3 regions of the Serratia sp. CoH_122_TC_1 genome follow, and region 2 is predicted to be linked to each of the others. Evidence: riboswitches for the same ligand, from Rfam matches in the RefSeq annotation. Region 2 holds a riboswitch; each other region holds the start of a gene.
The links. A riboswitch is a leader RNA that binds a small molecule or an ion and turns the genes downstream of it on or off. The one in region 2 is predicted to bind thiamine pyrophosphate.
Positions count from the first base shown of each region.

Region 1: linked by a shared signal. The riboswitch ahead of thiM (hydroxyethylthiazole kinase) and the one ahead of thiC (phosphomethylpyrimidine synthase ThiC) in region 2 are both predicted to bind thiamine pyrophosphate.
Region 3: linked by a shared signal. The riboswitch ahead of tenA (thiaminase II) and the one ahead of thiC (phosphomethylpyrimidine synthase ThiC) in region 2 are both predicted to bind thiamine pyrophosphate.

Region 1 covers NZ_JBXWLA010000017.1:96,054-106,716, reverse strand. Annotated here, with positions in the region: gene AC2FC2_RS20590 (hybrid sensor histidine kinase/response regulator) at 1-317, opposite strand, end outside; gene AC2FC2_RS20585 (LuxR C-terminal-related transcriptional regulator) at 319-945, opposite strand; gene AC2FC2_RS20580 (putative periplasmic lipoprotein) at 1,125-1,439, shown strand; gene AC2FC2_RS20575 (autotransporter outer membrane beta-barrel domain-containing protein) at 1,635-4,658, shown strand; gene rluF (23S rRNA pseudouridine(2604) synthase RluF) at 4,682-5,482, opposite strand; gene AC2FC2_RS20565 (winged helix-turn-helix transcriptional regulator) at 5,534-5,986, opposite strand; gene AC2FC2_RS20560 (MFS transporter) at 6,082-7,323, shown strand; gene AC2FC2_RS20555 (glycoside hydrolase family 68 protein) at 7,580-8,830, shown strand; gene AC2FC2_RS20550 (GNAT family N-acetyltransferase) at 8,909-9,334, opposite strand; TPP riboswitch at 9,404-9,495, shown strand; gene thiM (hydroxyethylthiazole kinase) at 9,532-10,326, shown strand; gene thiD (bifunctional hydroxymethylpyrimidine kinase/phosphomethylpyrimidine kinase) at 10,323-10,663, shown strand, end outside.
Region 2 covers NZ_JBXWLA010000031.1:5,181-15,843, reverse strand. Annotated here, with positions in the region: gene rpoC (DNA-directed RNA polymerase subunit beta') at 1-1,402, shown strand, start outside; gene thiH (2-iminoacetate synthase ThiH) at 1,743-2,876, opposite strand; gene AC2FC2_RS25830 (thiazole synthase) at 2,876-3,655, opposite strand; gene thiS (sulfur carrier protein ThiS) at 3,657-3,857, opposite strand; gene AC2FC2_RS25820 (HesA/MoeB/ThiF family protein) at 3,854-4,603, opposite strand; gene thiE (thiamine phosphate synthase) at 4,608-5,246, opposite strand; gene thiC (phosphomethylpyrimidine synthase ThiC) at 5,239-7,182, opposite strand; TPP riboswitch at 7,297-7,421, opposite strand; gene rsd (sigma D regulator) at 7,461-7,964, opposite strand; gene nudC (NAD(+) diphosphatase) at 8,064-8,831, shown strand; gene hemE (uroporphyrinogen decarboxylase) at 8,871-9,935, shown strand; gene nfi (deoxyribonuclease V) at 9,945-10,631, shown strand.
Region 3 covers NZ_JBXWLA010000014.1:4,544-15,206, reverse strand. Annotated here, with positions in the region: gene AC2FC2_RS17810 (ABC transporter substrate-binding protein) at 1-538, opposite strand, end outside; gene AC2FC2_RS17805 (ABC transporter permease) at 555-1,322, opposite strand; gene AC2FC2_RS17800 (ABC transporter ATP-binding protein) at 1,319-2,074, opposite strand; gene tenA (thiaminase II) at 2,071-2,751, opposite strand; TPP riboswitch at 2,814-2,916, opposite strand; gene AC2FC2_RS17790 (LLM class flavin-dependent oxidoreductase) at 3,097-4,119, shown strand; gene AC2FC2_RS17785 (GlxA family transcriptional regulator) at 4,187-5,161, shown strand; gene gap (type I glyceraldehyde-3-phosphate dehydrogenase) at 5,240-6,250, shown strand; gene AC2FC2_RS17775 (inositol monophosphatase family protein) at 6,365-7,153, opposite strand; gene AC2FC2_RS17770 (ABC transporter ATP-binding protein) at 7,178-8,239, opposite strand; gene AC2FC2_RS17765 (ABC transporter permease) at 8,236-10,464, opposite strand; gene AC2FC2_RS17760 (ABC transporter substrate-binding protein) at 10,572-10,663, opposite strand, start outside.

The DNA.
Region 1 (10,663 bases), on a different contig from region 2:
AGCCCATGCACGAAGGCGACTTTATTAATATGGGGTAACCAGCGATTGAGAATAACCTCTGCATCTTTTTTCTTTGATTCATGTTGATAGCTGCGGTGCCAAAACCTAATGGCTAATGCGCAGAGAAAATACAACAGGATCCAGATGATGATGGGCCACAGGTTTTCCCTCAGCAAATAAATCCAGATCGCAAAAGGGATGCCAACAAAAGGCACCGCAGTAAAGCTAAAGACTAACCGTATAAACGTGTTGTCTAGCAGGCGAATTTGCGCGCGTGGAGAGATTCCATCATCTTGTAAAGATTGAAGTAGCTTCATGCTATTGGCCCGGTCTGCCATGCAGCAAGGTAATGGCTTCCACCCGGCTGCTAACGCCTATTTTCTTTAAAATGTTACCGATGTGTTCCTTGACCGTGGGTTCTGAAATAGAAAGCTCTGAGGCTATTCTTTTATTGGGGAAACCACGCATCATCATGGTTAATACATCCACTTGTCGTGGGGTTAAGTTGAATTTTTGTAGATGGTTTTGTGTGCTGTTTAGGCTGTTGTCATTATCAAGAGGGAACCACGGTTGATTATTCATAAGCGCGGTGACCGCGCTCGCAAATAATTCTGGCGTTTCATTTTTAAGCACGAAACCATGGCCGCCGGCATCACGGACTTTTTGCCATATTTCATTGTTCTCATCACCGCTGACTACCAGCAAACGCACGTTAGGGTAGAGCTGTTTGATCTCTTTGAGTAATTTTAAAGCCGTACCATCGGATAGCCAAAAGTCGATAACGATTAAGCCTGGGGCGCCATGTTCAAGAATGTGGCGATAACAGTGACCTTCGTTGGTCGCCACATGAACATGCTTAAATCGACAATGCGTATTAAGGAAATTGGCGATACCACTCGCCACCAAAGGATGGTCATCAACGACCAGTGCATAACCCTGCCCCAAAGCAATCTCCTTTCGCATAAACATATCAGAGGGGTTCTGATAATTTTTTATTATTGACCCTCCCTACTTTAGGAGGGTTTTTTCGTTTAGGAAAGAGAAATATATTATTCGGGGACTTTGATAAGACAAAACATAGAACCATTCAGCATTTGGATCTGTTTGGTTGAAAAGGATAATTTATGAGAAAACCACTTATTGCTTTGGCCGTTACTTTTCTGGTAGCCGGGTGTTCAACATTGAAAACCGATCAGGCAATACCGCTACTGCAGGCCGAAACGGCTAAAATGCTGGGCCTGGGATCGTCGGATGAAATTACCGTAACCAATGTTAATGGTGGCCAACCCGATGCATTGGGCGGACAAAAACTTTCTTACCGCGCGACCACGGAAAAAGGGCGTATTTTCGATTGCTCATCGCTGATGATGCCGGGAATCTTAGGCTCTGCGCCTTCGCTAAGCGCGCCGACCTGTACCCCGGTGGTCACACATAAATAACCCTTCTTAAGGCGCGGATTGGGGCAATCCAATAAGTTTGGTATCGATGTGTTAGCGCTGGGGGGCAATAAGCTGGCGCATCGATACCAATCAATCTGTGTTCGCGTATCGCGTTTCATATCTCCTCTAATACATTGAGTTTTTCATATAAATAATAACGTTGATGGCATCAAAGTAATGAGCCGGAGAGAATACATGAAAGATAAAATATCGTACCCTTTAGCGGTAAGAAAACCGCTTTCCAAGCTTTACCTCGCACTCTTTTCCGCACCATTGATATTGATCGGGCCTGTTGATATTGCACGTGCCGACGATGCTGTTTTTGATGGTGAATCCAAAGTGACAGAATCTTTAGCCTACACCGGGAATGTTTACGTCGGCCGCAATCAAAGTGCGAACCTGCTGATCGATAACGGCAAAATCAACGCCTATAACATCAATATTGGCACCCGTTCTGACGGCAAAATTTATGACAGCGTGGTAACGGTCAGGGGGCCTGATGCGGTACTGAGCGCCGTTAACGATCAATCCGTTTTGCGCGGCAGCCTGAATTTGGGTCTGGGGACATTACGGGTTGAAGATGGTGCACTCGCCAGTGCGAAAGAAATTATTGTCGGCACCACGGGCGGTTATGACAGCCATTTGAATGTTAAAGGTGCCGGCTCCAGGGTCATTAGCGACAGGCTTGGCATTGGTTTTGGTCAGGGCGCGCGATCCACCCTATTGATTGAAGACGGCGGGGTGGTAACAACAACCGCTGCAGCCAGGATCGACAGCGGTTTTATACCCGGCGAAGCTGACAAACTGAACCCTAAAGCCACGGTGACGGGCAATAACTCCCAGTGGAACATTACCCAAACGCTTACGGCTAACGGTGATGTGGACGTGCTAAACGGTGGAGTGGTCAACGTTGGCAGCGCAGAGATTGCCGGTGTTTCAGGTTCACGCAAAACCGCCGAGTTGTATATCGCTGGCGAGGGCTCGCGCTTTACCAGCGGCAGCAGCGTCAACGTGGGGGATTATGGCAACGCTGTGCTGTCGGTGGTAGACGGCGGCGTATTTTCCGCTGGCGCTAACGAGTTGCGGCTGGGGGATACCGGCTCCGGCTCGAACCGTGGCGCGTTAATCATCGGCAGCCGCGGCAATATGGATACCGGTACCGGATTGACCGATCCCACGATAGGTGCGGCGGGTGGTGCGGGCACCGTTGACACACAGACGACGATCAACCTGCGGGGTGGGCTGTTCGGCAGCTATGTGTACTTTAACCATACCTCCGACAACTACGATTTCCGCAACAAGATGGTTGGCGAAGGCGAGGTCATCAATACTGCCGGGCAAACGACGTTGAGCGGCGATCTTACCGGGCTCAAGGCCAATGTGGGCGCCCGGGGCGGAAAAATCATCATCGCCAGCGATATCAATACGCTGAAAGAAGACAACATTTTTGATATTCAAACGCTTAGCGCCGAAAATGGCGGCACGCTGATCCTCAATGCGACAGCCGGTTCCGATGTTAACAACGGTCAAGGTTACAGCAGTGCGGCCTCGATAAAAGCCGGCGGTACGCTGGGAGGCAACGGTACTCTGGGCCAAACGGAAATTCTGTCTGGCGGCCATATTTCGCCCGGTGACGGCAACATCGGCACCTTGACGCTGCAACGCTATCTGAACTTCATCGGTGAGTCCTTCTACGACGTCGATATTGCTGGCGACGGCAGCAGTGACAAATTGGTGGTCGCCGGGAAGACCACCATCAGTGATCAAGCCAAAGTTCAGGTGACTGCGCTGGATCCACAAACCAGCTATCAGACGGGCCAAAGCTACCGCATTTTAACGTCGCAAGGCGGAATTGACGGTCAGTTTGCTGAAGCTATCTCAAAATCTGCTTTCCTCGACGTTGCGCTTCATCACAGCGCCAACGCCGTGGATCTGACCATCGCGCAAAAGGGCGGCGGCGAGAACCCGGGCGGTGAAAACCCAGGCGGTGAGAATCCGGGGGGCGAGAACCCTGGCGGTGAAAATCCGGGCGGTGAGAATCCAGGCGGTGAGAATCCAGGTGGCGAAAATCCGGGGGGTGAAAACCCGAGCGAACCAGGTATTTTCCAGACGGTCGCGCAAACCCATAATCAGTGGAATACCGCGGGTGCACTTTCGTCATTGACACAAAGTGGCCCTTCACTGGCGCTGTATAATTCCGTGTTGTTATTGAGTGCACCGGAAGCGCGCGAGGCGTTCAATCAGTTGTCTGGCGAAGTGTATCCATCCATGCAGTCCAATTTGATCGCAGGCAGCACCATGCTGTTCAATGTGCTGAATCAACGCATGCTACGCGTGTTTGATAATGATCCGTTGCCTGTGCCGTCGCTGGCGATGACGCTGGTTCGGCCGGCTCAAGCTGAAAATAATGGTGTATGGGGGCAGACGTTTGGCTCATGGGCAAGAAACAGCGGAAATGAGAACGTCGGAAAACTCGATGGCAACACCAGTGGTTTCCTGCTGGGCGCGGATCATAAATTAGCCGATCACAGCGTTCGCGTTGGGGGATATTTTGGTTATAGCCGCGGTGATTACAAGATTGACAGCCGTCGTTCCAAGTCTGACAGCGATAATTACCACCTCGGCCTTTACGCCGCAGGGCAGCAGGATGCCTTCTCGCTACGTGGTGCTCTGGGCTACACCTGGCACCGTCTGGAAAATGAACGCAACGTTAACTTTGGCAATTACTCGGATCGGCTCAAGGCTGACTATGATGCAGACTCACTGCTGGCGTTTACCGAAGCGGGTTACCGTTTTGGACAATCGGATGCGAATATTGAGCCCTTCGTCAATCTGAGCTATATCCGCCTGCATACCGATAATTTCCAGGAAAAGGGCGGGGCTGCAGCACTTAGTGTACGTAATGACACGATGAATACCTTCTACTCAACGTTGGGTGTGCGCGGCTTCACCGAGCTGCCGAAGAACGTCAGCTTATACGGTTCATTAGGCTGGCAGCATGCCTACGGTGATAAATCCACGTCTTCACGTATGGCCTTTGCCGGCAGCGACGCATTTATCACCCAAGGCACTGCGGTTGATGACAACCTGATGGTGGCGGACGTCGGGGTGAGTGTGAAACTGACGCGTTCCACCACCTTGGATCTCGGTTATCAGGGGCAATACGGCGCTGATACCCAGGTGAATGCGGTCAATGCCAATATCAGATGGTCATTCTGATTTTCTGAAAAGTGAGGTATTGGTTAAAGCGGAATATCGTTGGGCAACAGACCCTCGTTGCCTGGCGATATCTCGGCGTTCTGGGGCTGGCCGTGGTCTTCGGACGTGGAGTGCTCTAGCAATTTGAATAAGGTGGTTCGCTCATCATGGGTTAAATCCCGCCACGCGCCCAGCGGCAGTCCTGTCAGATCAATATTCATGATGCGCACGCGCTCAAGTTTAGTGACCTCATAACCAAAATATTTGCACATGCGGCGGATCTGGCGGTTAAGCCCTTGTACCAATGTGATGCGGAATACCTGTTCGGTCTCTTTCTCCACCCGGCATTCTTTTGTCACTTTGCCCAGTACGGGCACACCTGCGCTCATGCCTTGAATAAATGCGTCGGTCAGCGGTTTGTCGACGGTAACCAGATACTCTTTTTCGTGATTGTTGCCGGCACGGAGGATTTTATTGACCAGCTCACCGTTATTGGTCAGGAAAATTAGCCCCTGAGAAGCCTTGTCCAGGCGGCCGACAGGAAAGGTACGTTGACGGTGGTTAACAAAATCGCCGATGTTATCTCGCTCATGCTTTCCCATGCTGGTGAGGATACCAACAGGTTTATTCAGTGCGATCAGCACCAAATCATCAGCATCACGAGGTTCTATCTGCTGCCCGTTCACCTTCACGCTATCCCCGAGAAACACCTGCGCACCTACGTCAGCCCGTTTGTCGTTGATGAAGACATTGCCCTGTTTGATATGACGATCGGCTTGGCGACGGGAACAGATGCCGCTGTCGCTAATGTACTTGTTAAGGCGAATGGATGAGTGAGTCAGCATAGTTACCCCGTAAAACGCGGACTATACCTTACCCGGGGTGTATTGCGAAGGCTACGCCAGTTCATCAACCTTCACCACACGCGTATTCAGCGGCGTCAGCGTTTGCCCGTCACTGCCCGTCGGCGTCATGCGCGGTATCGTTAACCCACTGTCGTTTTCTACCAGCGTTGACCTTGCTTCTCCCTCTTTAAACAGATAATCCTCACCCCACTGGCGCAATCCGACGATCACCGGGAACAGAGCTTGTCCCTTATCTGTGAGGAGATATTCCTGATAGGCGCTGCCATCCGAAGCAGGCGCAATTTCCAGAATGCCGTGCGCCACCAGCGTGCGTAGACGGGTGGAGAGAATATTCTTCGCCATCCCCAATCCCTTCTGAAACTCACTGAAGCGACGCACGCCGTCGAAGGCGTCGCGCACGATCAGCAGCGACCACCAATCGCCAATCACATCCAGCGTGCGCGCGACCGGGCACTGCGCATCTTCCATACTTTTACGTTTCACAGCGTTCAACTCCTGCAGCAAGATCTGGTTGCATTATAAAACCTCTGTGCGTAAAGTTCATTGGGTTTAATAATGAAACCACTTTGGGGTGAAGGATGAGTGATAAAGCACTGGATCCGGTCTGTACGTCACAGGGGGAAGTGCTGGGCCGGCTTCCTGCGTCGTTGGTGTTGTTGCTGGCGGGAGCCAGTGCCTTCAGCGTGGCAAACGTGTATTACGCTCAGCCTTTGCTGGACGCCATTGCCCACGATTTTACTATCAGCTTGGCCTCGGTTGGCATGGTGATCACCGCAACCCAGTTGGGGTGTGCGCTGGCATTATTGCTGGTGGTGCCATTGGGGGATCGGATTAATCGCCACCGGCTGTTGGCGGTTCAACAACTGCTGTTGATTGCTGCCCTGTGCGTGGTCGGCTGGGCGGACAACAGCCTGTTACTGCTGAGTGGCATGTTGCTGGTGGGGCTGTTTGGCACCGCGATGACGCAGGGGCTTATCGCTTTTGCCGCGACATTGGCAGCGCCGCATGAGCGAGGGCGGGTGGTGGGGGCTGCACAGGGAGGGGTGGTATTGGGCTTGTTGCTGGCGCGAACGCTTTCTGGCGCACTGGCGGATATGGGGGGCTGGCGAGCCGTCTATTTCTTCTCCGCTGCGGTAACCTTGGTTCTGCTGCCGGTGCTGGCGCGTTTGTTACCTGCGCCACGCACACCGCCGTCGACGCTCAGTTATCCGGCGTTGTTGCGTTCAATGCTGACGTTGTTATGGGGTGATCGCACGTTGCAGATCCGGGGTATGCTGGCGCTGCTGATGTTTGCGGCATTCAGTATTTTCTGGAGTGCGCTGGTACTGCCACTCAGTCAGGCCCCGTTTAACTTTTCGCATTCGGCGATCGGAGCCTTTGGTCTGGTGGGGGCGGTGGGTGCGTTGGCGGCGGTGCGTGCCGGGCATCTGGCCGATCGCGGTTTGGGGCAGGTGGCGAGCGGTGTCTGCCTGTTACTGTTGGTGGCGGCTTGGGTTCCCCTGAGCATGTTGAGTTACGGTTTGGGCTGGCTGATTATGGGTATTGTGTTGCTCGATCTGGCGGGTCAAGCCATTCACGTACTGAATCAGAGCCTGATTTTCAATGCACATCCGCAGGCCCACAGCCGATTGGTCGGTTGCTACATGCTGTTCTACGCCGTGGGGAGTGGGCTGGGGGCCTTCGCCAGCACGCATGCTTACGCTTGGGCGGGGTGGAGTGGTGTGTGTTGGCTCGGTGCGGGCGTTAGCCTGGTCGCCTTGCTGTTCTGGTGGCTGACATTACGCGGCATGCCGGCCTCAGGCGCGGTGGTAGAGCAATAACAGTTGGGAAATCAGTGCGTCGCACAGTAATTGCAATTGCGGCGCGCCGATGGTTATCCCACTCATTTCCCCCTCTTTCTCCTTAGATTTTGTCTGGTGCACCACACAAACCCAACCGCATGCATTAGCAAAACCGATTTAGCAATATAGCGGCACGGCCACTCATCAGCCGCAGCGGTCACATTTTACCGCGCCCATCGCTCCTGCCGCCGTCGTTCCCGGCATGGGGGAGCTTACTTGCTAAGAGGAAATCATTATGACAAACCTAAATTACAAACCGACCATTTGGACCCGCGCAGAGGCGCTGAAAGTCAACGAAAACGATCCGACCACCACGCAACCCTTGGTGAGCGCCGATTTTCCGGTCATGAGTGACAGCGTGTTCATCTGGGACACCATGCCGCTGCGCACCCTGGAGGGCACCGTGGTTTCCGTCAACGGCTGGTCAGTAATTTTGACGCTGACCGCCGATCGCCATCCTTATGACCCGCAGTATATTGATGGCAACGGCAATTACGACATCAAGCGCGACTGGGAAGATCGCCACGGCCGTGCGCGCATGTGCTACTGGTATTCTCGTACGGGTAAAGACTGGATCTTCGGCGGCCGGGTGATGGCGGAAGGGGTTTCACCGACGACGCGTGAATGGGCGGGTACTCCTATCCTGTTGAATAACGAAGGCGATATCGATCTGTATTACACCTGCGTGACGCCGGGTGCCACCATTGCCAAAGTGCGCGGCCGCATTGTGACGTCGGATGACGGCGTGCAACTGCAGGATTTCAACGAGGTGAAATCGCTGTTCGAGGCCGACGGGGTGTATTACCAGACCGAAGCGCAGAATCCCTACTGGAACTTCCGCGACCCCAGCCCGTTTATCGATCCGCAGGACGGCAAACTGTATATGGTGTTCGAGGGTAACGTAGCCGGCGATCGCGGTTCGCATGTGGTTGGCCCGCAAGAGCTGGGGCTGGTGCCGCCGGGCCATGAAGAGGTAGGCGGCGCACGTTTCCAGGTGGGCTGTATCGGCCTGGCGGTGGCGAAGGATAATCGCGGTGAAGAGTGGGAGATTTTGCCGCCGCTGGTTACGGCTGTGGGCGTCAACGATCAGACCGAACGCCCGCACTATGTGTTCCAGGACGGCAAATATTACCTGTTCACCATCAGCCATAAATTCACCTATGCCGAAGGGTTGACCGGGCCGGATGGGGTGTACGGTTTCGTCAGCGATAGTCTGACCGGGCCTTACACGCCGATGAACGCCTCAGGCCTGGTGCTGGGTAACCCGCCGGAACAGCCTTTCCAGACGTATTCGCATTGCGTGATGCCAAATGGTTTGGTGACGTCGTTCATCGACAGCGTGCCAACCAGCGGCCAGGATTACCGTATCGGCGGGACGGAAGCGCCAACGGTGCGGATTGTGCTGGAAGGCGACCGTTCCTTTGTGCGCGAGGTGTACGATTACGGTTATATCCCGGCGATGCAGGATATCGTTTTGCAAGGGTAATCGGCGGTTTGTAGCCTGAGCCGTTTTAGAGGCCTGACGATGTCAGGCCTTTTCAGGTTTGGCGCACAGCGGATGACGCTATTTTTTAGGCGAGTGCAGCAGGTAGTAGTCTTCCGCGCCGTCGTTGCCGGTGGTTATCTTTTGCCAGCCGTGTTTATGATAAAACGCCAACGCCTTTTCGTTCTTCACCAGACATTTCAATGAACCGGTGGCAGTAAATGTCTGTTCTGCCGCCTGCAGTAAGGCACTGCCTACGCCAAGGGGCGGCAGGTGAGGATCAACATACAGATTATGGATAAAATTATCTTGGCGATAAATCGATACAAATCCCAGTAGCGTCCCCTGATCCTCCGCTACCCAGATATCCTCACCCAACGTCGAACGATCGAAATCCTCTAGTCGGTAATCGTCGGTATCGCGCCACGGAAACGCCGCTTTGCGTGATGCCAAATACAGCGTGCGCAGGAAGGGGCGGTCGGCTTCTTGGTAGGGTCTGATCTGCATGGCATCTCCTTTTTATTTTTTTGACACTATAGCGCAATTGACCTCACCGTCAGCAACCCCAATAATGGCTGTCTTGACTCGGGGTGCCTCTAGGGGCTGAGATTTTACCCGTATTACCTGATCTGGATTATGCCAGCGTAGGGAAGTCTCGGTGCCCCAACCGGTACCCGCCTTCTTGAACGCCGGTTGGGAGGAATATGTTCGCTCGACCTGATGCTTTACCCGGCGCCCGTGCCGCGGCCTGTTTGACCCAATTTAAGCACCAACCCCCATTGATTCACTGCCTGACCAACGAAGTGGTGCAGGAGCTGACGGCTAACGTGTTGCTGGCGCTCGGCGCTTCCCCTGCGATGGTGGTGGAACCGACAGAGGCAGCGCAGTTCAGCCTGCTGGCGAATGCTTTGCTGATTAACATCGGTACTCTCAATGCCTCACGTGCCGAATCCATGCTGGCGGCGGTGGAGGCCGCCAATACGGCGGGAACGCCATGGACGCTGGATCCGGTGGCGGTTGGTGGGTTGGTGTACCGTACTGCCTTTGCCCATTGCCTGTTAGGTAAAAAACCGGCGGCGATCCGCGGTAATGCTTCCGAAATCATGGCGCTGAGCGGTCTGCAGACAAGTGGGCGCGGCGTAGACAGCACGGACGATTCGCTGGCGGCTTTACCCGCCGCGCGTGAGCTGGCACGGAGCAGTGGCGCTGTCGTGGCGGTAACCGGGGTCGTGGATTATGTCACCGACGGCCAGCGTGAGTGGGCCGTCGCAGGGGGGGACGCACTGATGACGCGGGTCGTGGGAACCGGCTGTGCCTTATCGGCCGTAGTGGCGGCATTTTGCAGCCTGCCGGGCGATCGGCTGGACAACGTCGCGACTGCCTGCCGGGTGATGTCGCTGTGTGGTGAACGTGCCACGCGCGATGCCGCAGGGCCGGGCAGTTTCACCCCTGCGTTCCTCGACGCGTTGTATCAACTGCGTCCGGAGGATCTGCAATGAAACGAATTAACGCATTGACTATCGCGGGTACCGATCCGAGCGGCGGTGCAGGTATCCAGGCTGACCTGAAAGCCTTCTCTGCGCTGGGTGCCTACGGGGCCTCCGTTATTACCGCACTGGTGGCGCAAAATACCCGCGGGGTGCAGTCGGTTTACAATATTGACCCTGCTTTTGTCGCCGCTCAGCTTGATTCCGTGTTCAGCGATGTGCGTATCGACAGCACCAAAATCGGTATGCTGGCTAACACTGACATTGTGCAGGCGGTGGCGGAGCGTTTGCGTCATTACCAACCGGCATTTGTGGTGCTGGATACCGTGATGTTGGCGAAAAGTGGTGA
Region 2 (10,663 bases):
GGCATCTCGTGCGGCTGCTGAATCCAGCATCCAGGTGAAAAACAAGGGTACGCTGAAGCTGAGCAATGTGAAGTTCGTTATGAACGCCGCAGGCAAGCTGGTGATTACCTCTCGTAACACCGAACTGAAGCTGATCGACGAATTCGGCCGTACTAAAGAAAGCTACAAAGTGCCTTACGGTTCTGTCATGGGCAAAGGTGACGGTGCAGAAGTTAACGGCGGCGAAACCGTTGCTAACTGGGATCCGCACACCATGCCAGTTATCACCGAAGTGAGTGGTTTCATCCGCTTCGCTGATATGGTTGACGGCCAGACCATTACACGCCAGACCGACGAACTGACCGGTTTGTCTTCTCTGGTTGTATTGGACAGCGCAGAGCGTACCGGTAGCGGTAAAGACCTGCGTCCGGCACTGAAAATCGTTGATGCTAAAGGCGACGACGTATTGATTCCAGGTACTGATATGCCTGCTCAATACTTCCTGCCAGGTAAAGCGATTGTGCAGCTGGAAGACGGCATTCAGATCGGTGCGGGTGATACCTTGGCGCGTATTCCTCAGGAATCCGGCGGTACCAAGGATATTACCGGTGGTCTGCCACGCGTTGCGGATCTGTTCGAAGCACGTCGTCCGAAAGAACCGGCAATCTTGGCTGAAATCAGCGGGATTATCTCGTTCGGTAAAGAGACCAAAGGCAAACGTCGCCTGGTAATCTCCCCACTGGACGGCAGCGACGCTTACGAAGAGATGATTCCAAAATGGCGTCAGCTCAACGTGTTTGAAGGCGAAGTTGTGGAGCGTGGCGACGTTGTTTCTGACGGCCCAGAGTCTCCGCACGACATTCTGCGTCTACGTGGTGTGCATGCGGTTACCCGCTACATCACCAACGAAGTGCAGGAAGTTTACCGTCTGCAAGGCGTTAAGATTAACGATAAACACATTGAAGTTATCGTTCGTCAGATGCTGCGTAAAGGTACCATCGTCAGCGCGGGCAGCACCGAGTTCCTGGAAGGCGAGCAGGCTGAAGTGTCACGCGTTAAGATTGCCAACCGTCAGCTTGCTGCTGAAGGCAAGATCGAGGCAACCTTCTCACGCGATCTGCTGGGTATCACCAAGGCTTCCTTGGCGACCGAGTCCTTCATCTCCGCAGCATCGTTCCAGGAAACGACGCGCGTTCTGACCGAAGCGGCAGTTGCCGGTAAGCGTGATGAACTGCGTGGCCTGAAAGAGAACGTTATCGTGGGCCGCCTGATTCCAGCCGGTACCGGTTACGCTTATCACCAGGACCGTATGCGCCGTAAAGCACAGGGTGAAGCGCCAGTTGTTCCGCAGGTCAGCGCGGAAGAAGCAACGGCTAACCTGGCTGAACTGCTGAACGCAGGCCTGGGCGGCAACAACGATTAATCGTTGAATATGCCGTGGTCCCGGCTTGCCGGGCCCTTGCCAGATAAACCGCTCCTTCGGGGGCGGTTTTTTTTTGCTTTTACAACATGCCGATGCGTTGTTCTGAGTGAAGAATCCTGGAGTTAACATGTAGAGGGCCCCGGAGTCACGCGGGAAAGTACCCGACGTGATCCGGGGGAGGAGTAAGGCGGAGCCGTTGAGAATATGAGGGCTCCGGCTGGCGCCGGGTTTGGCAGCCAGCATCGCCACTATAGCGAGACCCATTTCCTGTACCAGACGCATTGGCGGCATCTGCGCGGCGTTTCCACCCCTTTTCAGGCTGTGCTGCAAGGGTTGCTGGTTATTGCGGGCTTCGCCCCAAATATCCGTCCCAGTCTTTCCACACGGGTTGTAAACCGGCATCGCTGATGGCTTGTGCCACCTGTTGCGGTGTACGTCCATCATGAGGTTCAAACTGTTCCAATTCAGGCGCGACGTCGTCAGCATAACCACCGGGCTGGGTCTTGGATCCTGCGCTAACGCTGTTGATTGCTACCGGGATCATATGATCACGGAAGAACGGTGACTCACGCGTCGACAAGGACAGCTCTACATCAGGAGCGAATAGGCGAAAGGCGCAGATCAACTGTGCCAACTGCGGTTCGCTCATGATTGATGCCGGTTCGATACCCCCGGCACAGGGGCGTAGGCGTGGAAATGAAATGGAGTAACGACTCTGCCAGTAGGTTTGTTGCAGGTAGAACAGGTGCTCAGCCAACATATAGCAGTCGGTACGCCAACTGTTGGACAGCCCGATCAGAGCACCCAGGCCGATCTTGTCGATCCCGGCTCGGCCCAAGCGATCCGGCGTGGCCAACCGCCAATGAAAGTCCTGCTTCTGGCCGCGCAGATGATGCTGCAGGTAGGTCGCGGGATGGTAGGTTTCCTGGTAAACCAAGACGCCATCCAGCCCCAGAGCTTTCAACTCGGCATACTCTTCCTGTTCCAACGGTTGCACCTCCATCATCAGCGAGCTGAAATGGCGGCGGATCGCCGGAATATGTTGCCGGAAATAGTCCATGCCAACTTTGGTCTGGTGTTCGCCGGTGACCAACAGTAAATGCTCAAAACCCAGTGCTTTGATGGCCAAACATTCACGTTCTATTTCCGCAGCATCTAACGTTTTACGTTTGATGCGATTGCTCATCGAAAAACCACAGTAGGTACAGTCATTGGCGCACAGGTTGGACAAGTAAAGTGGCACATAGAAGCTGACCACGTTGCCAAAGCGTTGGCGGGTCAACTGTTGTGCGCGTTGCGCCAGCGGTTCCAGATACGCTGCGGCAGCGGGGGAGATCAGCGCCATAAAATCTTCGCGTGTCAGTCTGTCCGCATTCAGCGCATGTTCCACGTCGCGTGCGGTTTTACTGTGGATGTGTAAGGTGATGTCGTCCCAATCCAACTGCTGCCAGCGGTGACTGAAGTCATTGGTCATCACAATGCCACCCCAGTCTGACTGAGAAAAGCAGTCAATGGGCTGGAAGCTACCGCATTGCGCTGGCTGCTGCCGAGTCCGGCAAGACGTGCCAATTCACCGGCTTCCAGCGCCAGACGGAATGCCCGAGCCATTTGTACCGGATCGCGTGCTACGGCGATAGCGGTATTGACCAGCACGGCATCGGCACCCAGCTCCATGGCTTCTAACGCATGGCTTGGCGCACCGATACCGGCGTCGATCACTACCGGCACCTTTGCTTGTTCGATAATGATCTCCAGGAAATCACGGGTTCTCAGCCCCCGGTTAGAACCAATCGGCGCACCGAGTGGCATGACTGCCGCGCAACCGGCCTCTTCGAGACGTTTGCATAACACCGGATCGGCGCCGCAGTAGGGCAGAACGACAAAGCCGTCTTTCACCAGCGTTTCCGCCGCCTTCAGGGTCTCAATCGGATCCGGCAGCAGGTATTTCACATCGGGGTGAATTTCCAACTTTACCCAATGTGTGCCAAGGGCTTCACGTGCCAGTCGGGCGGCGAACACCGCCTCGGCGGCCGTTTTTGCGCCGGAGGTATTCGGCAGCAGGCGAACCCCCAGTTGCTGCAGCGGCGCCAGAATGGCGTCGTTGCCGCCGCGTAGGTCAACGCGCTTCATGGCCATGGTCACTAACTGGGAACCAGAGGCCTGTAAGGCGTCCAACATCAGCGCAGGGGTGGCGAACTTTCCGGTGCCGGTAAACAGGCGTGAAGTAAAAGTGGTATCGGCGATTTTCAACATGTCAGCCTCCCGCGATAGCTTGAAACAGCAAGATGTCATCACCGTCCTGCACCAGGTGGTTGACCCAGTCGGCACGCGGGATGATGGTTTGGTTGATAGCCAGCGCGGTGCCCGGCTGGTGGCGTTCCAACTGCTTGAGCAGTGCGTCGACGCTCAGTGGCTGCGCTAATTCTAACGGCTGGTCATTAAGCCGGATCTTCATGCTGCCCCTCCGCATGCCGCACAGGTGCTGGCCTGGCTGAGTTGCAGTGTGCTCCAGCTTTGTTGTTTTCCGTCGAAGAGCCGCAGTTTGCCGCTGATGGCGGAAGGCATTCCCGCCAACATTTTTATCGCTTCCAGGGCTTGCAGCGTACCCATGACGCCGACCACCGGACCGAGTACACCCGCGGTGCGGCAGTTGCGCTGGGGTTCGGTGTGTTCCGGATACAAGCAGGCGTAGCAGCCGTGGGCATAGGGCGGCTCAATAACCAACAACTGGCCGCTGAACCCCACGGCACTCCCGCTGATCAGCGGTTTACCGGCCTTGATGCAGGCGGCATTCACCGCATGGCGAGTTTCCATGTTATCGCTGCAATCCAAAATCAAATCAGCGCGTTCTACGGCATGCTTCAATGCTTCGCCCTGCAGACGCTGTTCCATCGCGAGGGTTTCTATCATCGGGTTTAATGCCTGTAGCTGACGTTGCGCCAGGCAGGCTTTGCTTTTTGAAACATCGGTGCTGCGATACAGAATTTGACGTTGCAGATTGGTGATGTGCAACTGATCGTCATCTGCTAACAACAAGGTACCCACACCGGCGGCGGCTAAATAGAGTGAGGCGGGGGAGCCTAAGCCTCCTAATCCGACAATCAGCACCGTCGAACGTTTTAGCTTCTCCTGGCCTTCTGGGCCGATATCCTCCAGCAGCAATTGACGGCTGTAGCGCAGGAACTCTTGATCGTTCAACATGGTATTACTCCTTGCCTTCGATCAGTTGCAGCAATTCTGAGGTGGCTGCTCGCCAGTCTGCGGCCTGGGTAATTGCGCTGACGACGGCCACGCTGCCAACGCCACAATCGAGTACGGCGGCTACGCGATCAATGCTGATCCCGCCGATCGCTACCGTCGGGTAATCATTCAACCCGGAGATATGGCGTCTCAGTTCGACTAACCCCTGGGGGGCGGAAGGCATATCTTTGGTTTGCGTCGGGAAAATATGCCCCAGCGCAATATAAGACGGCTTTACCGCAATGGCGCGGGCCAGCTCGGCATCGTCGTGGGTGGAAACGCCCAAACGCAATCCGGCACGGTGAATAGCCGCCAGATCGGTGGTATCCAGGTCTTCCTGACCGAGATGTACGCCATAGGCACCGTGTTTAATCGCCAACTGCCAGTAGTCATTGATGAACAGCCGGGCGTTATACCTTTTACCGAGGGCAATGGCTGCGGCAATATCCTCTTCGACTTGCTCTTCCGGCAGATCCTTAATGCGCAGTTGAATCGTGGTGACGCCTGCTTCTAATAGGCGGGCAATCCATTCAACGCTGTCGACAACCGGGTATAGCCCCAACTTGTGCGGTGTAGCGGGGAAAGGTGTGTTGATATCAGTCATTGCTCAGTTCCTCCTGCAGGTTACCGGCGCTGTGGTAGAGCTCGCTGCCGCGTGATCGGAACTCGGCTGACATTTTTTCCATCCCGATTACCTGCACCTCTACCGGTTTGGCGGCTTCCTGGGCTGCGGCATAGTCGCGAACTTCCTGCGAGATTTTCATCGAGCAGAATTTCGGCCCGCACATGGAACAGAAATGGGCAATTTTGCCGGATTCCTGCGGCAGCGTTTCATCGTGATAAGCACGTGCGGTGGCCGGATCGAGTGCGAGATTGAATTGATCTTCCCAGCGGAATTCGAAGCGTGCTTTTGACATGGCGTTATCGCGGATCTGTGCGCCGGGGTGGCCTTTGGCCAGATCCGCCGCGTGGGCAGCAATCTTATAGGTGATCAGGCCCTGTTTGACGTCTTCTTTGTTCGGCAGGCCGAGGTGTTCCTTCGGCGTGACATAGCAGAGCATGGCGCAGCCGAACCAGCCAATCATGGCGGCCCCGATACCGGAGGTGAAATGGTCATAACCTGGTGCGATGTCGGTGGTCAGCGGACCGAGGGTGTAGAACGGCGCTTCGTGGCAGTGCTCCAACTCTTCGGTCATGTTGCGGCGGATCATCTGCATCGGCACGTGGCCTGGGCCTTCGATCATTACCTGCACGTCATATTCCCAGGCAATTTTGGTCAGTTCACCCAAGGTGTGCAGTTCGGCGAACTGAGCCTCGTCGTTGGCATCCTGAATTGAGCCTGGGCGTAGCCCGTCACCGAGTGACAGTGAGACGTCATAGGCGGCGCAGATTTCACAGATTTCGCGGAAGTGCTGATACAGGAAGTTTTCCTGATGATGGGACAGGCACCACTTGGCCATGATCGAACCACCACGGGAGACAATACCGGTCAGGCGTTTCGCGGTCATGGGGACGTAGCGCAGCAGTACACCCGCATGGATGGTGAAGTAGTCGACGCCTTGTTCCGCTTGTTCCAGCAGCGTATCGCGGAACATTTCCCAGGTCAGGTTTTCCGCGACCCCGTTGACCTTCTCCAAAGCCTGGTAAATAGGCACTGTGCCGATCGGTACCGGACTATTACGTAAGATCCATTCGCGCGTTTCGTGGATATATCGACCGGTGGATAAATCCATCACGGTGTCCGCACCCCAGCGGGTGGACCACACCAGTTTCTCGACTTCTTCCTCGATCGAAGAAGTTACGGCTGAATTCCCGATATTGGCGTTGACCTTCACCAGGAAGTTGCGGCCGATGATCATCGGTTCGGATTCAGGGTGGTTAATATTGGCAGGGATGATGGCGCGACCTGCAGCGACCTCTTGCCGGACAAATTCCGGTGTGATGTTTTCCGGCAGGTTGGCGCCCCAGCTTTGCCCCGGGTGCTGGTGGCGTAATACTTCGCCGCGGATACGTTCACGGCCCATATTTTCGCGGATGGCGATAAATTCCATTTCTGGTGTGACAGTACCGGCACGTGCGTAGTGCAACTGGGTGACGCATTTGCCGGGTTGCGCCTTGCGTGGCTGCGGGAGATGTTCAAAACGCAGGTGATCCAGACCCTCATCCGCCAAACGCTGCTGGGTAAACCCTGAACTCACGTTGTTGAGGGTTTCGGTATCGCCACGTTCGGCGATCCATTCCGCGCGTAGCTTTGTCAGGCCGCTATGCACGTTGAGTTCTGACAGCGGATCGCCGTAAGGGCCGGCGGTGTCATACACCGGAATAGCCTCGTTCTGTTCGTACTGTGGGTTATCTTTGTCGCCACCAATCAGCGTCGGGCTAAGTTGAATTTCACGCATCGGTACCTGCAGGTCGCTACGTGAGCCCTGCAAATAAATACGGCGTGAGTTGGGAAATGAAACGCCCTGAAGAGTCTCAATAAACTGCTGGGCTTCTTCGCGTTGCTCTTTACGGGCACGAGGTTTCTTAACGTTAGACATAGCAAGTTCCTACCAGTGTGTTGGGTTGGGAAAGTTGCTTGTCTGGAGCTCGGAGGGAGTAATGATGCTGGCCAGCAGGACGGGATTGTCCCAAATTGGGGCACCTGCCTATGGCGATAGATTACTCTTGTTCCCTTCGCGGGTATTAACCCGATCAGGTTCCGCGGATCCCGAATTAACGGTCTCAGCCTGGCCAATTTGATGAACAAATCAGGCGCTAGGCACTCCGACAAGATGCCCCCCAGTATAGGAGGGATAATAAAAAACACTACAAAATTTTAACGGGTCTGATCCAAGGGGGCGTCCGTCAGGGCTTGTTGCCAGGCTTCAGCTGCCAATTGGATCAACTTATCTTCCAGGGTAAAACGTGCTGCCAGCGTTTCACCGATATTTGACAACGCCTGATGGAATTCCAGACACACATCCTGATCAATATCTACTTCGGTATAGCGATCGTGGAAGGCCATGATCTGCTCTGTATTGGCCCAGAGCTTGGGGTAGATGTTAACTGCCAGAGACATTTTGGGACTGGATGCGCCTTCCACTTGTTTGATAATTCTGTCATAGATATGGAAATGACCGGCAGAGAGATAATCCACCAGATTATGGCAAAAGTTCTCCAGCGCTTTTTCATTCAGCGGCGTATGCTTTTCTTTATTCGGTTTGATGCCCACGAGGGTGCAATAGGCGACCAGCAATTGCTTGCGAGCCTGAAGCCATTGATCAACTAATTCATTACTACCACCAACGCGCTGAGTCAGGCTTTCCAAACGGTTGAGCATGTTTGACTCCGTAAGTAATAAAACGTAACAGTAAGTTATTAAAATGTAACAAGGCCGATTTGTAGAGTGCCAGTGAAGCTGAGGTTGTGCAACAACGATATGGAACTTGCATTAACAGGTAATGAAAATGGCTGGTGGATCGTCAGCCATGAAAGCAAACTTTGGTTACCGAACGGTGAACTGCCGTGCGGTTCTGCGGCATCATTCTCCCTGCAAGGGCGAATGGCACGCGCTATTGGCGAATGGGAAGGGCTGCCGGTCTGGTTGGTACGGCATGCAATGCCGCAGGAAATGGGCTCGGTACGCCAACTGCTTGAACTCGATCGCGGGTTGTTTCAACTCGCAGGGCGCGGCGTGCAACTGGCCGATTTTTACCGTTCTCATCGTTACTGCGGTTACTGCGGCCATGAGATGCACCTCAGCCGTACCGAAAGCGCCTGCCTGTGCAACCATTGCCGGGAGCGTTACTACCCGCAGATAGCCCCTTGCGTGATTGTTGCCATTCGGCGCGATGATGAGATCTTGTTGGCACAACACGTGCGGCATCGCGGTGGTATTCATACCGTACTGGCGGGCTTTGTTGAGGTTGGCGAAACGCTCGAGCAGGCGGCAGCCCGTGAGGTCATGGAGGAAAGTAATATTGAAATCAAAAACCTGCGTTATGTCACTTCGCAACCCTGGCCGTTCCCGCATTCGCTGATGATGGCCTTTATGGCCGATTACCACCGGGGTGAGCTCCGTCACGACCCCAAAGAACTGTTGAATGCCGGCTGGTACCGCTACGATCAGTTGCCACTGTTGCCACCGCCCGGTACCGTGGCGCGCCGTCTGATAGAGGACACCGTAGCCTTATGCCGTGAGCAATAAATCGCTACAATACCGGCAGATGAATAAGGGAGCCCCATAATGAATGAGTTGAAGAACGATCGTTACCTGCGCGCACTGCTACGTCAGCCGGTGGATGTGACCCCTGTATGGATGATGCGTCAGGCCGGTCGTTATTTGCCGGAGTACAAGGCCACCCGTGCTCAGGCCGGTGATTTCATGTCGCTGTGCAAGAATGCGGAACTGGCCTGTGAGGTTACGCTGCAGCCACTGCGCCGTTTTCCACTGGATGCTGCCATTCTGTTCTCCGACATCCTCACCATTCCCGACGCTATGGGGCTCGGTTTGTATTTTGAAACCGGCGAAGGCCCACGTTTTTCCTCGCCGATTACCTGCCGTGCTGATGTGGATAAACTGCCTGCGTTCGATCCGGAAGTGGAGTTGGGTTATGTCATGAACGCAGTGCGCACTATCCGTCGTGAGTTGAAAGGTGAAGTACCGCTGATTGGCTTCTCTGGCAGCCCGTGGACGCTGGCAACGTATATGGTGGAAGGCGGTAGCAGTAAGGCCTTTACCAAACTGAAAAAGATGATGTACGCCGAGCCAGCCACGTTACATTTGCTGCTGGATAAGCTGGCGGACAGTGTCATTTTGTATCTCAATGCCCAAATTAAAGCCGGTGCACAGTCTGTGATGGTATTCGATACCTGGGGCGGGGTGCTGACGGGGCGTGATTACCGTGAGTTCTCGCTGCACTACATGCATAAAATTGTCGACGGCTTGCTGCGTGAAAATGACGGCCGGCGCGTACCTGTCACGTTGTTCACCAAAGGCGGTGGTCAGTGGTTGGAAGCCATGGCGGCCACGGGTTGTGATGCCTTGGGCCTTGACTGGACGACAGACATCGCTGATGCACGCCGCCGCGTAGGGGATAAAGTAGCACTGCAGGGCAATATGGATCCTTCCATGCTGTATGCGTCGCCTGAGCGTATCGGTCAGGAAGTGGAAACTATTTTGGCGGGCTTTGGCCAGGGTGAAGGACATGTGTTCAATTTAGGCCACGGTATTCACTTGGACGTGCCACCGGAAAACGCCGGTGCGTTCATTGAAGCAGTCCACGCGCAATCAGGGAAATACCATCGTTAAGGAACTGACGTGATTGATACTCAAACCCTGCGTGCAGAGCAACTGCTGCGCGCCTCCGAAGTCATTCGCCAGGATGATTTTTTGGTCGACCCTCCGGCCTTTGTCGCCGGGGCCGACGTGGGCTTTGAGCAGGAGGGGGCGGTGACTCGTGCAGCTATCGCCATCCTGCGCTATCCGTCACTGGAGCTGGTTGAATACCAAGTGGCCCGTGTGGCTACCACCATGCCTTATATCCCCGGTTTTTTATCGTTCCGTGAATATCCCGCGTTGCTTGCCGCCTGGGAGCAATTGCATCAGAAGCCAGACCTGGTTTTTGTCGACGGCCATGGGATCTCGCACCCGCGCCGTTTGGGTGTTGCCAGCCATTTTGGCCTGTTGGTCAACGTGCCAACCATCGGTGTCGCTAAAAAGCGCCTGTGCGGTAAATTTGCTCCCTTGGATGCCGCAGCCGGAGCGTTGGCACCGCTGGAGGACAACGGTGAGCAGCTTGGTTGGGTGTGGCGTAGTAAAGCACGCTGTAACCCGCTGTTTATTTCCACTGGCCACCGCGTTGGGGCCGACACTGCACTAGACTGGGTTCAACGTTGTATGGCCGGTTACCGTTTGCCGGAACCCACTCGCTGGGCCGATGCCATCGCCTCGCGCCGACCGGCCTTCCAGCGCTGGTTGCAGCAGCATCCAGAGATGCCGCAATGACCGATTTCGGTTACACTGCGGCGCAGATAACG
Region 3 (10,663 bases), on a different contig from region 2:
GGTACCCGCCGATCACCGCATCGACCTGGCCTGCCAGCAGGGCGCTGGTCAGTTGGAAGTTAACGTTAATCAGTTTGGTGTCATTGGGGTTGAGATGCTCATGTTCGAGCATGGTTGCCAGCGTGGCCTGTTCAATGCCGCTGACCGAATAACCGATTTTTTTGCCCTTAAGCCCTGCCGGGGTGGTGATGCGCTTATCCAGCGTAATAACGGTATTGAGTGGCGAATTAATCAGGGTTCCTATGCGCACCAGCGGCAAGCCCTGGTCAGCGAAGAAGTGCAACTGCGGTTGATAGGTGATGGCAAGATCGGCCTGTTTTGCCGCCACCAGACGTGGCGGTAGCGCCGGGTCGGAAGGTGGCACTATCTTGACGTCGAGGCCCTCGGCCTTGAAGGCACCGATCTGATCGGCCACCATTATCGGCGCGTGATCGGGGTTGATATACCAATCGAGCACCAGCGTCAGTTTTTCAGCGGCGGTTGCTTGCCCGGCCAGCGTAGCGCTGAGCAGCAGCCCGCAGAGGGTCTTTTTAATCATGGTTGGTTCCTTATTATCAGTTATTTTCCGGTGCCCAATCGATCAGGCGCAGCAGCAGCGCGTCCACGGTCACCCAGAGCAAGACGGTCATCAGCACCAGAATAAACAGCGCGGCAAAACAGACGTCAGTCTGCATGCGCGCATTAGCGTTAAGCATTACGTACCCCAAACCTTCCGCCGAGCCGACCCATTCGCCGATGATGGCCCCTATCGGGGCGACGGCGGCGGCCATGCGCAGCCCGGAACCGAAGGCCGGCAGCGCCGCCATCAGCCGAACGTGCCGCAGTTGGGCCCAGGGTGAGGCGCGCAGGGTACGTGCCAGATCGAGATAGTCGTTATTGACCCGCCGCAGTCCATCAAAGAAGGCGGAGGTTACAGGGAAGAAAATCACCAGTACCGCCATCACCACTTTGGCGCTCATGCCAAAACCAAACCACAGCACCAACAACGGGGCCAACGCAAACACCGGGATCGCCTGGCTGGTCAGCACCAAGGGCATCAACCAGCGTTGCAGGCGGGGGGAAAAAATCATGCACAGTGCTAACACGGCCCCCAGCAATACCCCTGCCAGCAGGCCGCAGGCGATTTCTGACGCCGTAATCAACGTGTGATAAGCGAGATAAGCCCGGTCATTCCAAAGTGCCTGCGCGACCGCAGAAGGTGAGGGCAACAAAAAGGCGGGAATATCACCCAACGTTATCCCTCCCCACAGCAGTAACAGGCCGGCAAATACCGTCAGGCTGCGGCGCATCCGCGACAGGCGGCTTTCACTCGGCGGCTTCATTCGGCGGCCCTCACCAGTTGTAGCAGTAGCTCGCTTTGGCTTTTCAGCAGTTGAGGGTCGTCCGGTGCCCGTGGCGGCAAGCCTTCAATGACATGGCTGTCGTCAATGCCGGCGGGATAGCGTGACAGGACCAGCAAGCGGTGACTAAGGCGGCAGGCTTCCATCGGATCGTGGGTGATCAGTAACACGGTATGCTGCGCAAGCAGATCGGCGGCAAGCTGCTGGATTTTGGCGCGGGTAATGGTGTCCAGCGCCGAGAAAGGTTCATCCATCAAGACGATCGGTTGACGTTCATACAGCGTGCGGGCGATGGCTGCACGTTGGCGCATGCCACCGGACAGTGCCGCAGGCAAGGCGCTGCCATAGCCGCTCAGGCCCACGCGTTCCAGTAAATGTTCTGCCCAGGCGCGGTCGACTTTTTCACCCCGCAGCCGTGCACCGAGGCTAATGTTCTGATCAATGGTCAGCCATGGATAGAGCAGATCCTTTTGCCCCATGTAGGCGATGCGTCCTACGATCGGTAAGCCATCGCTGCCGGTGACCGTACCGGACGTGGGTTTCGCCAACCCGGCAATGATCTTCAGCAAGCTGGTTTTACCCGCACCGCTGGCGCCGAGCAACGCCACAACATTGCCGCCTGCAATATCGAAATTTAGCCGGTCGAAAATCACCTGCTGACCAAAACGCAGGGTCAAATCCCGGACCTGAATTCCTGGTCTGGTCCCCTCATTCGGGGCCTTGCCGATGCTCATTGGGCATTCAACCCCATTTGCCAGAAGGCAGATTCCAGCCGGGTGGCGGTGGTGAAAATGGTCGACAGTTCGGCCAGGCGGCTTTCAGCCCCACGTTGGTGGCCCACGTTTTCCAGCAGGTCGAGTGCGGCCTGCACCCCAGATAAATAGGCGGGGTCACCATAGTTACGGATCCATGAGGCATAAGGGTTGCCTTCCATCACGGTGGCGGGATCGTTAAGCAGCCGCAGGCCTATTTCGGCATAGCCGGCGACGCAGGGCATCAGAGCGGCCAGCAGATCGAGTGCATCACCGGCGTGGCCGATATCGAGCACATAGCGGGTGTAGTTAAGGGTTTCCGCGGCCTCTGGTTCGGCGGCAATGTCGGGTTCGCTCAGCCCCCAGTCTGCGCAATAGGCCAGATGCAAAGGCAGTTCGGCGACAATGGCATTGAGTGAGGCGGTGGCTGCACGCATCTCCGGCAGAGTACGCAGTTTGCTGACCAGCAGCGCATAGGCGCGGGCAAAGTGAATCAGGAACAGGTAATCCTGTGTCAAATAGCGACGGAATGCCGGGTCAGGTAGGGTGCCTGCGGCCAGTTGCTGAATAAAAGGGTGTTCGACGTAGTCCTGCCAGTGGCGACCAGCCTGCTGGCGCAGCCGTCCGTAAAGACCATTTTCAAATTGAGGGGTAAACATGGGACCTCCAAAAGTGTGTGGAGATCCGGGCGCGCTGAGGTATGAACAGGCAATGACTGATGGTGTTATTGCCGACCCGTCCCTTCGCTGGCATGACCCAGATCAGGTTCAAAGGGTTCGGCTTGCGCCATCTCAGCCCGTAACAGGACACCCCTCGGAGGAGCTTGTTATACGATATTTACTTTTTGATTACAACGGGCGGGCGGTTGCGTTGGGCAACGATGAGGGCATTTTTCGGCAGCCAAAAACGGTTCGTTTAGTGCGGTCGCACACAATTTTTCTGGCCTGAGGAGGGGCATTTTTGTCACTGTAACTCGGTCATAATTGAATCTAAGGGCTACTCCTATGAAGAAAATTGGATTTCTCTCGTTTGGTCACTGGACGCCGTCGTCACAGTCGGGTACCCGGTCTGCTGCGGATGCGTTATTGCAATCCATCGATCTGGCCGTCGCGGCAGAAGAGCTGGGGGCGGACGGGGCTTACTTCCGTGTGCATCACTTTGCCCGCCAGCTCGCTTCGCCGTTCCCGCTGCTGGCTGCCATTGGGGCAAAAACGCAGCGTATTGAGATCGGCACCGGCGTGATCGACATGCGCTATGAAAACCCGCTTTATATGGTCGAAGACGCGGGTGCTGCTGATTTGATCTCCGGTGGACGGTTGCAACTTGGGATCAGCCGCGGCTCACCTGAGCAGGTCATTGAAGGCTGGCGTTACTTTGGCTACACGCCTGCAGAAGGCGAGACTGAAGCCGACATGGCGCGTCGCCATACCGACGTGTTCCTCGATGCGCTGCGTGGTGAAGGCTTTGCCGAACCGAATCCGCAGCCGATGTTCCCCAACCCGCCCGGTCTGCTGCGTGTTGAGCCTTTCTCCGCGGGTTTGCGGGATCGGATCTGGTGGGGGGCCAGCTCGAACGCCACGGCAGTCTGGGCGGCGAAACTGGGGATGAACCTGCAAAGCTCAACGTTAAAAAATGATGAGACCGGCGAGCCGTTCCACGTGCAGCAGGCCAAGCAGATCCGTGAGTACCGTGCGGCCTGGAAGGCAGCAGGGCACCAGCGTGAGCCGCGCGTGTCGGTCAGCCGCAGTATTTTTGCGCTGATGAACCAGCAGGATCGCAGCTACTTCGGCAACAGCGGCCAGGATAGCGATCAGGTGGGGTATATCGATCAGCAGACGCGGGCCGTATTCGGCCGCAGTTATGCCGCCGAGCCGGAGTTGTTGATCAAACAATTGGCGCAGGACGAAGCGATAGCCGAAGCGGACACCTTGCTGTTGACCGTGCCGAACCAGTTGGGCGTCGATTATAACGCCCATGTGATTGAATCCATCTTGACCCATGTCGCCCCGGCGTTAGGGTGGCGCTAAACGCCAGAACGCTTCTCAGCGAGAGAAGCGTTGTTGACTTATTTTGTCTTATTTGTATTTTAAGGACATGCATACATTCCTGATCATCGTCCCTGAAGGGGGCATGTTGTTTGAGTCGGCGGGCATCGCCGATATTTTGATGCAAGCCAACCGCTTGAGGCCTGATGACGCGCCGCTCTACCAGATGGCGATAGTCACCACCCAGTCTCACCGGGTGGTGCATGGTTCCTCCGGCTTGAATCTGTTGGCCGATCACCGCCTGGCCGATCTCGAACCTGAGGAGGAACGCGATACCATCATCGTGACCGGCAAAGGGGCGACAGCGGAAGAAAGTGCCTATGTGGTCGATTGGCTGCGTCGTGCAGCCCCTAAAGCGCGACGTGTGGCGTCAGTTTGCGGCGGGGCCATGCTGCTGGCCGAGGCCGGCTTGCTGGATGGGCGCCGGGCAACCACGCATTGGCGACTGCTGGAAACGTTGCAGGCTCGTTTCCCCAAAGTGAAAGTCGAAAATGGGCCGATCTACGTGCAAGATGGCGCTGTCTGGACCTCCGGCGGGGTCAGTTCCGGGTTCGATCTCACCCTGGCATTGGTGGAGGATGATTACGGATTCGTGCAGGCCCGTGAAGTGGCGCAAGATCTGGTGATGTTCCTGCGCCGGCCCGGGGGGCAGGCACAGTTCAGCCGTTATCCCTTGAATCAGGCCAAAACGCCCGGCCCGATTCGTGATCTCCAGTCCTGGATCCTGGAAAACCTGTCCAGCGATCTTGGTGTCGAAAAACTGGCAGAACGGGTCGCCATGAGTCCGCGAAACTTTACCCGCGTGTTCACGCGTGAAACCGGCATTTCACCCGCTAAATTTGTTGAAGAAGGGCGTCTGTATCTGGCTCGACAACGGTTGGAGCAGAGTGCTGAAGGTATTGAGCAAATCGCCATGAACTGTGGGTTTGGCAATGGCCTCAATCTGCGGCGCGTTTTTGAACGGCATTTGCACCTCACACCGACCGAGTACCGCGAACGTTTTCATTCACGCATTTTGGCGTAAATTGATCTATAAACGTCATTTACGACAATGTCTCTCCGGCTTAAATTTACAGCAAAGCCAATAACGAAGGAGTAGAACATGGTCAAAGTAGGCATTAATGGATTCGGCAGAATCGGCAGGAATGTTTTGCGTGCTGCGTTAGGTCGCAGTGACTTTGAGGTTGTGGCGATCAACGATTTGACCGACAGCAAAACCTTGGCGCATTTGCTGAAATACGACTCGCTGTCGGGTACCTTGGCAGCCAGTGTCGAAGCCGGTGAAAACCAACTGCTGCTCGATGGTCGGCCAATTCATGTTTTCTCCGAAAGAGATCCGGGCGCAATCCCATGGAAAAGCGTGGGCGTTGATGTCGTCATCGAAGCGACGGGGTTCTTTACGGACAAAGCCAAGGCCGAAGTGCACATCACGAAGGGTGGGGCCAAGCGAGTGATTATCTCGGCGCCAGGCAAGGACGACGATATAACCATAGTGATGGGCGTTAATCAGGACCTGTACGATCCGGCCAAGCACCGCGTGGTCAGCAACGGCAGTTGCACCACCAACGGTTTGGCGCCCGCGGCGCAGGTGCTGCATCAGGCCTTCGGGATTGAATACGGCCTGATGAATACCACGCATGCTTATACCAATAGCCAGGCATTGCATGACCAACCGGAAAAAGACTTGCGTGGCGCTCGCGCCGCAGCAGAGTCGATTGTGCCTTACTCCAGCGGGGCGGCCAAAGCGCTCGGCAAGGTGATCCCTGAACTCGATGGCCGTCTGACCGGTTATTCGCTGCGGGTGCCGGTGCCGGTGGTGTCTATCGTTGACTTAACGGTGACGTTGAAACGCGACGTGACGGCTGAAGAGATCAACGCCGCGTTCCGTCAGGCTGCGCAGTCGGGCCCTCTCAAAGATATTTTGGGCTACAGCGATGAGCCTTTGGTATCGAGCGATTATAAAGGCGACCCGCGCTCATCCATTATCGATGGGCTGTCAACGTTGGTTATCGGTGGCAATCTGGTCAAGGTTTTGGCTTGGTACGACAATGAATGGGGCTTCTCCAACCGTTTGGTTGATCTGGCGGTGTTGATGGAAAAACGCGGCTTGTAGGCTCTAAAAGTAAGGGCGCTGCATGCTGCGCCCTTGAGCATACTCAACGGGTTAAATCGGGTCGAACATGTTCGACCCGATTTAACCCTTAAACATATTTGTTAGCAGTATCAACTACAGCTGCGCGATCTGCATTAAATCTTGTTTGGCCCCTGGAGCCACCGCCAGCACCGGGCCACCCCGGAGAAAATGTTCCCCTTCGGTGTTAAATGGATGCGTCCAGCCGCCGGCTTCGTTGACCAGGCAATATCCCGCCAGACAATCCCAGGCATGCATATAAGGTTCGTAGTAACCCACCAGACGCCCTGCTGCAACCCAAGCCAGCATCATGGCACCCGAACCATTGCGGAAGAAATTGCCACCGGCCGCGGTGATCCCGGCGGCGATCTCACCGACGCGTTCAGGCGTCACATAGCTGTTGGCACCAAAACCGGTGACGTGGTTTTGCATCGTGCGTTTTGGGTCTACGCGCAGCGGTTTGCCATTGAGAGTGGCCCCCGCGCCGCGCGCCGCGATAAAACATTCTTGCTGGCAGGGTGCGACGATCACGCCGATCACCGGTTCGCCGTGGTGAATCACGGCAATAGACACACACCAGTTTGGCATACCGTTAACAAAAGGGCTGGTGCCATCGATGGGATCCACCACCCAGGTGTAACCCGACTCACCGGGCTGCAGGCCAAACTCCTCCCCCAAAAAACCGTCCTGCGGAAACTGGCTGGCGATCTGTTCGCGGATCAACAGTTCAACTTCGCGGTCAGCAATGGAAACCACGTCCTGCGCATCGCGTTTGGTTTCAATCACCAGGCTCTCGCGGCGGTTAAAATAGTCCAGCGCTTTGCTGCCTGCGGCGCGTGCCGCCTGTTCGGCCAACAACAGGCGCTGGGAAATGGGCTCATTCATGTTTGATCCTTAACGTTGTGAGGCTCACTGGGCAATCAGTGCCAGCCCCTGAGATTTGAAATCAATGGCCACGCGTGTGGCGGGTGCCAACTGGCGTTCCATCTGAACGTCGACAATAAATAGCGCACCGAGATCGGTCTTCACTTCATATTCAATATGGTCCCCAAGCCAGGTACTGTGGGTTATCTCCCCGTTCAATGCGCCATCTTGCTCCGGCTGCAGGGTAATAAACTGCGGGCGCACCGACAGTTGCGCGGTGCCGGGACGTGCTTTGGCACCCGGTACCCGATACTGGCGACTGCCGAGGGTGATCAGCGCCTGACCATCTTCGACGCGCTCAATGTCACAGGGCAGGATATTGGCCTCGCCCATAAAGTCGGCGATAAACACGGAAGCTGGTGAATGATAAAGCTCCTGAGGTGCGCCCTGTTGGGCAATATGCCCTTCTTTCATGACGATAATCTTATCGGAGACCGCTAATGCCTCTTCTTGATCGTGGGTGACGTACACCGCAGTGAAACCAAGGCGCTGCTGCAAATCACGAATTTCAGTGCGGACACGGCGGCGCAAACGTTCGTCAAGGTTGGATAATGGCTCGTCGAGCAGCAACACCTGCGGTTCCAATACCAGCGCACGCGCTACGGCAATACGCTGCTGCTGTCCGCCAGAGAGTTCGGCGGGGAGACGTTGGCCCATCTTTTCCAGACCGACCAGTGTGAGCCCTTCGCGTGCCCGGTCCTGCGCTTCTTTACGCGGCAGACCGCTGGCAAGCAGGCCATACATCACGTTGTCCAACGCGTTCATATGTGGGAACAACGCATAGGATTGGAACACCATTGCGACGTCGCGTTCGTTGGCGGGCAGGTGCGTGACGTCCTTGCCGCCGATCAGAATACGGCCAGAGGTTGGATGCTCCAGGCCTGCCAACAGGCGCAGGGTAGTGGTTTTGCCACAGCCAGACGGACCGAGCAGTGTGACCAGCGTGCCAGGTTCGACGGTGAGTGACAGGCCGGGTACGGCGGTGAAATCGGCAAATTGTTTGGTGACGTTTTCAAACACCACCGAGCCGGAACGAATGGCAGTCATACGGCATTCTCCTGATGTAGAGCCGGTGGAGGCGTCACCGGCGGTGTGGTAATACGGATTGCGCGACGCAGGCGGCGTTCGCCGACCAGTAACTGGAAGGTGAGGATCACCGCCAGCATCACAACGATAAGCACCGAGGAGTAGGCGATAGCCACGCCGTATTCCCCATTTTCGACCAACCCAACGATGTAGGACGTGGCCATGTTGTACTGGGCGCTAACCAGGAAGATCACCGCGCTGATGGAGGTAATGGCACGCACGAAGGCATAGACCAGAGCCGCGCTGATCGCCGGTTTCAACAGCGGCAAAATCACTTTGCGCAGGGTGCGGAAACTGCTGGCGCGCAGCGTCAGTGAGGCTTCATCCAGGCTACGATCCAGCTGGCTCATGGCGGCAATGCCACCGCGCACACCCACCGGCATGTTGCGGAACACAAAACAGGCGACCAGAATCAGGGCGGTGCCGGTGATCTCCAGGGGGGGCAGGTTGTAAGCCATAATGTAACTGACGCCGATGACCGTGCCGGGAATGGCAAAGCTGAGCATCAATAAAAACTCAAAGGTTTGGCGACCGGCAAATTTCTGGCGCACGATCAGCCACGCAGTGAGCAGGCCAACGATGGCGGTGAGCGGCGCGGCGATCAGCGCGATTTCCAGCGTCGTCCAGAATGAGTTCCAGGCGACACCGGTCCAGACTATCTGGCCATTGTTCCACTGGAAGCCAAAGGCGCGCGCGTAGTGGCCCAGCGTCAGGCTGCTGTCGAGCCCCCATGACTGGACGAAACCGCCGATCAGGATCATGCCGTAGATGACCAGCGTGAACAGGCCCCAAGGGATCACCAGCGCGTATACGCCGTAACGCAATCCACGCGGCAGCCCGCAATGCATCCCGGAATCCCCTTTACCGGTCACGGTCGCGAAGTTTTTCCCCGTTAACCACAGGCGTTGCAGAATAAAGGCGCTAAGGGTGAAGCACAGTAGGATGATGGCCAGCACCGCGGCACGGCTCGGATCGTTCTGTGCACCCACCACCGAGAAGAAGATCTCGGTCGACAGCACACCGTGGCTGCCGCCAAGCACCATCGGATTACCAAAATCCGCCATGCTTTCGATAAAGCTAATGAGAAAAGCATTGGCCAGACCGGGTGCCATCAGCGGCAGTGAAACATAGCGGAAGGTGCGCCAGCGGTTCGCACGTAGCGTTTGCGAAGCCTCTTCCAGCGAGGGGCTGACCCCTTCCACCACGCCAATCAGCACCAGAAAGGCTATAGGGGTGAAGGACAGTACCTGGGCAATCCAGATACCGGTCAGCCCGTACAACCAACGGCCGGGCTCAATGCCAAACAGGCTGGCGAGCAGTTCGGTGACGACGCCAGCGCGGCCAAACAGCAGCATCAGCGCCAGGCCAATCACAAAGGGGGGCGTAATGATTGGCAGGACGGTGAGTAAGCGCAGTCCTTTCTTGAATGGCAACGGCGTGCGCGTAGCCGCCAGCGCAAAAGCCAGACCGAGCAGTGTGGAACCGCTGGCCGTCATGAGCGCTAACGTCAGGGTACGCCAGGCGGTTCCGCAGCTGCCGCCTTTCAGGCAACTGAGGCTCCAAATCGCGGGGTCTTGCATATTGGCGATCAGGCCATCGGGTTTAAAGGAACCGTCCACGTCCTGCACGGAAGCGACAAACATGCTCAGCACCGGGTAAAGTACAAAGGTGGTTACCAGTGCGACCAGCAGCACAATGGCCGCGACCACAAAAGCATCGCCTTTCAGGACGCCGCGTTCGGCAAGCGCAAAAGAGAACAGCAGCAGAAAGGCGGTGATGAGCAAAATAGCACCTGCGCCAAACGCAGGTTGGCCGTCGCTGAGCGCCCCAAACAGATGTTCGCTCCATTGCCAATTCCAGCCGCTGTAGCCGATGGCATGGCCTTCAAACAGCAGAAAAACGACGCCGACAGCACTGGCACACAGCAGTAATTGTGAGCGCAAGCGGCTCACTGGCAGCACACGCGCCAGTGCGCAAATCAGTAACATCAGCAAGGCAATGGTCAGCCAGGGGCGCTGAAATACCATAATTTGCCACAGTGCCGGTGCGCTTGCCTGATCCTGCCACAGCGTACTTAGCCAGCCAAAGTCGAAGAACCCGGCTTCCAGGCTGTACCAAGGCAGTAGCAGCAATGCCAATGCGCCCAGCACAAGAGCCCCGTTAAGGCGGCGGTTTTGAGCATTCATCGTAACCTCGAGAGTTCATATTTCCTTCACCCTGCGTTACACGGGCGAGTGTTGCCTCGCCCGGCCTATTGCAGAGCGCATAACATGTGTAAGGAAAAGGACGTGAATTATTGGGCGCTGGCGCCGATCTCTTTATCCCAGCGGCTGAGCAGTGCTTTGCGTTTATCTGTCGCACCGTAGGTTTTGAAGTCGTAATCGA